2 regions of the Pseudoalteromonas sp. SCSIO 43095 genome follow, and region 2 is predicted to be linked to the other one. Evidence: predicted binding sites of a transcription regulator. Region 2 holds the regulator's gene; the other holds the start of a gene.
What was found. The regulator sigma-54, encoded in region 2, starts transcription at its own class of promoters, with help from an activator protein. The targets are predictions, from matches to a motif close to GTTGGCACGNNNNTNGNNT.

Region 1 (4,369 bases), 1.0 Mb from region 2:
TCAGGGGCGCGATATTGAGGGTAATGTGACCACACTTGGGCGTGGTGGTACCGATACCTCTGCGGTTGAAATAGCGGGTGCAATAAAAGCCGATGAGTGTCAGATCTATACCGATGTTGATGGCGTATATACTACAGACCCGCGTGTGGAACCTAACGCACGACGTTTAAGTCATGTCACCTTTGCCGAAATGCTTGAGCTGGCAAGTTTAGGCGCTAAAGTGTTACATATTCGCTCTGTAGAATCTGCTGGTAAACACAATGTTCCTCTGCGGGTGTTATCTAGCTTTAAACCCGATGAAGGCACGTTAATTAGTTTTGAGGAGTGCGACGTGACAAGCAATGTCGTATCGGGTATTGCATTTAATCGAGATGAGTGCTTAATTAAGGTGCATGGAATGCCGCAAGGCACCAAACATCTTGCAAAAGTTTTGAAACTTTTTGCTGATAATGGCATCGAAATAGATATGATTAATCAAATTAATCATAAAGTTGAAAAAGTCGACTATGTTTTTACTGTGCATTTAAATGATTACTTAAACGCACTTGATTTGTTAACGGCTGAGCAACAGCAATTTGATGCACAGGCAATTGACGGATCGACCAATGTGGCGAAAGTGTCAGCGGTGGGTATGGGGATGAAATCTCATTCCGGGGTAGCGAGCTTATTTTTTGATTCGTTGGCACAAGAAAACATTGATGTGATGTTTGTTGCCACCTCAGAGATCAAAATTTCAGTTTTAATAGATGAAAAATACCTCGAGCTGGCTGTTCGTGCATTACATAAGACATTTTTAACAGAAAATGAATAGATTGAGGGTTTTTACTTACTTTTTAGTCTAATTTTAATTAAAATGTTTGTTCGGAATCTTATAATTTTATTGGAACATGGGAGCAAGAGAATGCTAATACTAACTCGTAGAGTAGGCGAGACCCTGATGATTGGTGACGAAGTAACCGTTACTGTTCTGGGTGTTAAAGGAAATCAAGTTCGTATCGGTGTTAACGCACCTAAAGACGTATCAGTTCATCGTGAAGAAATTTACATGCGCATACAAGCTGAAAAGTCTAACCCTAATCCGGGCAATGCTTAATCAACATAGTATAAAATGTGCTAGTTAATATAACTATGACATTTGTAAAAGCCACTCACTGAGTGGCTTTTTTGTTTATAAAATCAATCGTTTCTTCGTCGAGTATTGCCTTAGAAATGTATTGCATACCGCTTTTACTTTTTAACAATAGTCCACAATCTGTAGTAATAATTTCGTTAATGTCGTGCCAAGCTAACTGGTAATTTTTGTAATGATTGGTTGATTTTATTCCGTCTTCGTCGAAGGTGAGAGTGACTTCAGAACCAGACGCTCTGCTTAGCATTTGCCTGGTAACCCACCATGGGCGGCGATAGTAAAAGGCGATGCACTCAAGTAAAGCTAACATAAGCAAAAATGTACCTAGGTAATGATCTCCTAAACCATAAATACCAAATAATCCCAATACAACAAGCAGTGCTAATAAAAAATATTTAGGTTGCGCGCGTTTACTATAAGGCAGCGATTGGTCGAAGCATTCATAAAAGTAAGGTTTATCGAGTTTATAGGTTGTCGTAAATACCATGCATCTATACTTAAAAGCTATTTTTTATCATTTTAGCAAGCTATGTGGCAAATGCGCAGCTTAAAAAGAATTAATAGTTCAGAGTTTGTAATTAATGGGTAGCAACTTGGCAACTAATACTAAACACAAAAAAAGCGACCAAATGGTCGCTTTTTAAAAAGGGGGCTGAATTAGCAATTTGTTTCTTCAGCGTTGACTCCTTCTTTTACTTCTTCACAGGCATCTTCTACTTTATTTTGAACATCTGTCACGGCTTCGTCGATGCGTTCACCGGCTTCTTCTGCATGATTGTCTTCACAACCCATAATAAATGCACTTGCGAATAGGCCAATAGCTGCTGCTTTAAGTGTTGATGATTTCATAATGTAATTCCTTGTATATAAATTTAAAAAGTTCGTTGTTTCTTATCTACTTGGGGCTTTTACCACGTAAAGCGCCAGAGACAAGTGAAATAACCAGTAAAACTATAAAGATAAAAAATATGATCTTAGCAATTCCTGCTGCGGCTCCTGCAATACCACCAAATCCTAAAACGGCTGCGATTAGTGCGATCACCAAAAATGTAATTGTCCAGCGTAACATTGTCATCTCCTTGATTTATCTAAGTGTTAAAGTGTTGTTTTTATATAAGCGAGTAATATGCCAGCATTTTATTTTGTTTCAAATCAATGGTTTAACTTATATTTTTGAGTTTAGCTTTATATTAGGTTGGTAATTTTTACGGTTTTATCTGTAACTTATTCACAGTGGTGTCTGATGAGATAATAAATAGTTTTTACAGTCGTTATTTTGGTAAGACCAATTAGCATTTGCTTTGGCAGTTTTTAGTGGATTAGCTCATTTGGTATATTTTTATGTGTTTTTACAGAATATTAGGGTTTTTATATATTCTTTATTTATAACGAACATTTTTACCATCTATATATATAGGTTAAATAAGCTATTTTAGGTGGTGTTAACCTTATTGGTGATATGTTACTTTTAGATTAATTGGTTTTACCAATTTACAATGTGTAGACAAAAGAGTAGTTTTTGTTACTATTAGTGAATATTTATTTAAATAAACTGACTTTTTATGTATTCAGTTTTGAACAGGGGAGAATTATGGATATAGGGGCTTTGCTTACAACTGCAGGCAATTTAATGCTAACCGGTATGGTGGGTGTGTTTGTATTTCTTTCTTTATTGATTGGTGCAGTGACAGTTATGTCTAAGCTGGCTAGCAAATTTTCTCAGCCAGAACTTGAAGTATCACAGAGAACACCATCTTTTAAATCTCAAGGTGTGCCAAATGAGCACATCGCTGCAATTAGTGCTGCCATTGCTCAGTACAAAACAAATAATAATTAGAGGAGCATACCAATGGCTAAATTAAAAATAACAGAACTCGTACTTCGAGACGCCCATCAGTCGCTTTTAGCTACCCGCATGCGATTAGACGACATGTTACCTATTGCAAAAAAAATTGATGACGCAGGTTATTGGTCTATAGAGTCTTGGGGTGGGGCTACCTTTGACTCATGTATTCGTTATTTAGGCGAAGATCCTTGGGAGCGTATTCGCGCGCTTAAAAAGGCGATGCCAAATACACCCCAGCAAATGTTACTTCGCGGTCAAAACTTATTGGGGTATCGCCATTATGCTGATGACGTTGTTGAAAAGTTTGTTGAGCGCGCGCACAAAAATGGCGTAGACGTATTTCGCATTTTTGATGCCATGAATGATGTACGTAACTTAGAAACTGCTATAAAAGCGGCGGTTAAGGTAGGCGCGCATGCCCAAGGTACGATTTCTTACACGGTAAGCCCAGTACACACATTGGATATGTGGCTAACACTTGCTAAGCAGCTTGAAGAATTAGGTTGTCATTCAATTTGTATTAAAGATATGGCGGGATTGCTTAAGCCTTATGATGCAGAAAAACTGATTAAAGGCTTAAAAGAAACAGTTTCAATTCCTATTGCTATGCAATGTCATGCAACAACGGGTTTAAGTACCGCAACGTATCAAAAAGCGATTGATGCCGGTATTGATATGCTCGATACGGCTGTATCGTCTATGAGTATGACTTATGGTCATTCAGCAACTGAAACAATTGCTGCAATCGTGGAAGGTACTGAGCGTGATACTGGGCTTGATTTAAACCACCTTGAAGAAATTGCAGCTTACTTTAGAGACGTACGTAAAAAGTACGCTGCGTTTGAAGGCAGTTTAAAAGGTGTTGATGGCCGAATTTTATTAGCCCAAGTGCCAGGTGGTATGTTAACTAACATGGAAAATCAACTTAAAGAGCAAGGCGCTGCTGATAAACTAAACGAAGTATTACTTGAAATTCCACGGGTGCGTGAGGATTTGGGCTTTATTCCATTAGTTACACCGACCTCGCAAATTGTTGGTACTCAGGCAGTACTTAATGTGCTTACTGGCGAGCGCTATAAAACCATCACCAAAGAAACCGCTGGCGTATTAAAAGGTGAGTATGGTTCAACACCTGCTCCTATGAATAAAGAGCTACAAGAGCGTGTACTTGATGGCAGCGAAGCAATTACCTGTCGCCCTGCAGATATTATTAAACCTGAACTTGAAACGCTTGAGGCTGAATTAAGTAAACTTGCGCAAGAGCAAGGCTTAACGCTTGCTGATGAGCAAATTGATGATGTGCTCACGTATGCCTTATTCCCACAAATTGGTTTGAAGTTTATTAAAAACCGTAATAACCCTGACGCATTTGAACCTGTTCCCAGCGCTGATGA
Region 2 (4,369 bases):
GATTAATCAATACATCAAGTAGTTGTTTTTCTTTTTTTATGGCTAAATCAAGCGGCAAAGAATCAATAGATAAAGGGTGAAGACGACGCGTTTCTGAAAAGCGTTTTATTAATGTTTGATCGTCACTGTCTAAATAAAATACCGTTGGTTTAGTAAAACCAGGTAAATATTCAATGATTTCATTAAACTGCTGTTGCTCTTTAGGTAGGTTACGTACATCAACACTCACAGCAATTTTATTATAACTGTCGGAAACACTGCGCACTAATGATGGTAATAAATTAAGAGGAATATTGTCTACACAATAATAACCTAAGTCTTCCACAACGCGTAACGCCACAGATTTACCTGACCCTGAGCGACCGCTTATAATTATTAATTCCATTTACCACCTTTCTTTATTACTACGATTGACTGACGATAACCTGATACAGTTCGCTATCCGATTTGGCGGCGCGTAACTGTTTACAAAATTCTTTATCATTGAGCTTTTCTGCTATCGTGGCTAAGGTTTTTAAATGCTGCTTATTGTCACCATCAGGTACAATTAAGGCAACAAAAATGTCGACCGGTCGGTTATCTATCGCATCAAAATTAATAGCCGTTTCGCTCACTAATATAAGTGCAAGAGGCTCTTGTACACCACTCATACGACCATGTGGAATTGCAATTCCTCGACCTATACCTGTACTTCCAAGCTTTTCTCTTGCAGTTAATGCATTAAGAATATCTTGTTGTGTTAAATAGGGCAGTTTATTGTGAGCCAATTCACTGATAAATTCTAAAATTCTTTTTTTACTATTAAAAAGGACCGCAGCTTTACTGCAGTCCTGACAGATAAGTGAGCTTAGTTTCATAGTGTTAGTGTCGAGCAAGTTTCTCTTTGTGTTTAATTACTTGACGATCTAGCTTGTCAATGAGCGAGTCTATAGCGGCATACATATCTTGATGCTCAGTAGAAGCAAAAATCTCAGCGCCACTAACATGAACGGTTGCTTCAGCTTTTTGGTTTAGTTTTTCTACATCGAGAATAACGTGCACATTCGTTATGTGATCAGTGTGCCTCTGTAACTTCGAAAATTTGCTATTTACGTAGTCTCTAAGCGAGTCGGTAATATCTACATGACGACCAGTTAAATTCAGTTGCATAAACATTTTCCTCTTTGTTGTACGCCTTAAATCAAACTTTTACGTTGATTAGACGGGGGAATAGCTAGAGATTCGCGATATTTTGCTATAGTTCTCCTCGCTACTTTAATTCCTTGCTCTGCCAATATATCTGCAATTTTACTATCACTCAATGGTTTAGCTGAGTTTTCTGCAGCGATTAATTTTTTAATTAATGCTCGTATTGCTGTTGATGAGCATTCGCCACCATTTTCAGTACTTACATGGCTTGAAAAGAAATATTTAAGCTCAAAAATGCCACGTGGTGTGTGCATGTATTTTTGCGTAGTAACACGTGAAATAGTCGACTCGTGCATTTCCACCATTTCAGCCACATCGTTAAGTACCATAGGCTTCATCGCCTCAGGACCATGTTCAAAAAAGGCCTGTTGTTGCTGCACAATACAGTTAGTTACTTTAAGCAGCGTGTCGTTTCTACTTTCTAAGCTTTTTATAAACCATTTAGCCTCTTGTAAGTGCGAGCGAATAAACTGGCTATCACCACTTGATTTAACCGTACGCGACATAGCTGCATATTGGCTATTTACTCTGATCTTAGGCATGCTATCTGGGTTTAGTTCAACCACCCAACGGCCTTTTACTTTTTTAACCGACACGTCAGGAATAACGTACTCAGACTCTTCTCTGACAATAGTGTCTGCCGGTTTTGGGCTGAGCGTATGAATCAACGTCATGATTTCTTTAAGCTCATCTTCTTTAAGCTTTGTTTTTTTCATCAACGTGCGATAGTCACGCGCAGCCAGTAAATCAATATGATCGGTTAAGATCATTTTTGTTTCGTTTAAAAAAGGTGTGTCTTTATCAAATTGATTTAGCTGAATACACAAGCACTCTTGTAAACTACGCGCGGCTATTCCCACTGGATCAAATAGTTGAATACGCTTTAGTACCGCTTCTATTTCGTCAAGTTCAACTTCATCTTCGGCGTCGTTTTCTTGGTTAAAGCTTTCTAATATTTCTTCACAGCTAAGGGTTAGAATCCCTGAGTCGTCCACAGCTTCTACAATTGCAATAGCTATCGCTTCATCGGTAGGGCTAAACGGCGTCAGTTGAAGTTGCCACATTAAATACTCATGCAGCGTTTCAGTCGAAGAGCCTTGATAAATAGATTCATCTTCTGGCATTGGGCCCGATGAAGAGGCAGGCGCAGCACTCATATATTCATCCCAAGTAACATCCATAGCCATATCATCGCTAATGGTGTCTTTGGTCATTGCTTCGCCGCTATCTTGCTCATACTCGCTAGGTTTATCGTCAGCTGAGGCACTTAGCGTTAAGTCATCGTTATCGGCTTTTTGTTCGTTTTTACCTGCAGTGTCTTCGCTGTAATCGTGTTCTTCAACTTCAAGCAAGGGGTTGCTATCGAGCGCTTCTTGAATTTCTTGCTGGAGATCCAATGTACTGAGTTGCAATAAGCGAATTGCTTGTTGCAATTGTGGAGTCATTGTAAGTTGCTGGCCCATGCGCAGCTGTAATGATTGCCTCATGTATCTCTAACAATCCTTTTAAATTACGGTCTGTTGACCTTTACGATTAAAATTTGTTCAAACTAGGGGCGGTTTAATTGCGGCGCGAGGTTTGTAACCTAGTGGGCTAAGTCAAAACCGAGCAACAAAGAGTAAATCGTCCCTAGGCAGAACCCGAAGGGCAGCGCCTGTTTGGCATTGATGCTGCGTTATCGCCTATTTATGGGGAAATACCACACCACATAGGCTCTGCCTTGCCTAAATACCAAACAGACTGCTGCAAATTCAACCTTGATAGGTCAACAGACCTAAGTATGATTAATCTTAGCAGATGCTTAGTGGAATAACACACATATTAGAGCTTGAACTGCTCGCCCAAATAAACATCGCGTACTGTTTTATCGTTTAATACGTATTCAGGAGTGCCTGATGCAATTAACTCCCCATGAGAAACTATGTAGGCTTTTTCACAAACATCAAGTGTTTCGCGCACGTTATGATCTGTAATAAGGACGCCAATGCCACGGTTTTTAAGATGCTCTATAATCTTTTTAATATCTAATACTGAGATAGGATCAACCCCCGCAAAGGGTTCGTCTAAAAGGATAAATTTAGGGTTTGCTGCAAGCGCGCGAGCAATTTCAACGCGGCGACGTTCACCACCTGATAAAGCCATACCTTGACTATCGCGGATATGCTGAATGCTAAATTCATCAAGTAAATTATTTAAAGTATCTTCGCGTTGTTGTTTATTTAATTCTTTACGTGTTTCTAAGATAGCCATTAAGTTTTGATAAACAGTCAGCTTTCTAAAAATAGACGACTCTTGCGGTAAATAACCAATCCCTAAACGCGCTCGGCTGTGCATCGGTAATAAAGTAATATCTTTATCATCAATTGATATTTTGCCTTTATCGCTAGGTACAAGGCCTACAATCATATAAAAGGTGGTGGTTTTACCTGCACCATTAGGGCCAAGTAACCCCACAATACTGCCAGCTTCAACCTCTAGGCCAACGTTTTTCACCACTTCACGACCTTTGTAGCTTTTAGCTAATAGCTCTGCTTTTAATGTGCTCATGGTTGGCCTTTATCATCTTCTTTTTTATTTTCAACAGGCACTAAAATAGTGTGTACACGGTCTGTTGAGTTTTCGTCTTTTTCTGCGCTAATTAACTGCTGCTCGATATCGTAAGTGATACTTTTAGCTGTTATTTTTTGACCTGCTTGAGCAATGCTTGCATCGCCGATTAAGGTTAAAAAACGCAGCGACACATCGTAACGCACTTCATTAGCACTGGCGCTCATTATGGTGCCATCAGCTTGTGTTTCTTCAAAATATGCAGGGCTGCCTGTGGCAATTAATAACTGTTTGTTATCGCCTAGGTCATCGCGTTTATGCACTTCTAAACGGTCAGCTGTGATACGGCGATTACCATGAATAATTTCAACATTTTTCTCAAAAATGCCTACGTTTTCTTTTAATTGGCCTTCTTGTTTATCTGCACTAATTGAAATTTGATTCGCAGCGGGGGCTTCAGCAGGTTCAGCGCTATTACTGTTAAAAGCAATTAATAGTGAGGGAACAATTAAAATTTTAAATAGATTATTGGTCATAATATAGGGTTCGCGTATGGTTAATAAGTTTAATCACCTCGGTTTTTAAATCGGCCTCAAGGCCTTTACCTGTGATTTTTAAATTAGGTCCTGTAATA

Region 1: a site for sigma-54 is predicted at 2,245-2,263, ahead of LOC50_RS10890 (DUF1328 family protein). Genes of this name have one in related genera too.

Annotation. Positions count from the first base shown of each region.
Region 1 is NZ_CP087995.1:2,312,798-2,317,166, reverse strand. It holds gene LOC50_RS10910 (aspartate kinase) at 1-811, shown strand, start outside; gene csrA (carbon storage regulator CsrA) at 902-1,093, shown strand; gene LOC50_RS10900 (YcxB family protein) at 1,149-1,616, opposite strand; gene LOC50_RS10895 (hypothetical protein) at 1,787-1,978, opposite strand; gene LOC50_RS10890 (DUF1328 family protein) at 2,025-2,198, opposite strand; gene LOC50_RS10885 (OadG family protein) at 2,721-2,966, shown strand; gene oadA (sodium-extruding oxaloacetate decarboxylase subunit alpha) at 2,979-4,369, shown strand, end outside.
Region 2 is NZ_CP087995.1:268,912-273,280, forward strand. It holds gene rapZ (RNase adapter RapZ) at 1-385, opposite strand, end outside; gene ptsN (PTS IIA-like nitrogen regulatory protein PtsN) at 405-857, opposite strand; gene hpf (ribosome hibernation promoting factor) at 862-1,149, opposite strand; gene LOC50_RS01275 (RNA polymerase factor sigma-54) at 1,176-2,675, opposite strand; gene lptB (LPS export ABC transporter ATP-binding protein) at 3,010-3,735, opposite strand; gene lptA (lipopolysaccharide transport periplasmic protein LptA) at 3,732-4,271, opposite strand; gene lptC (LPS export ABC transporter periplasmic protein LptC) at 4,261-4,369, opposite strand, start outside.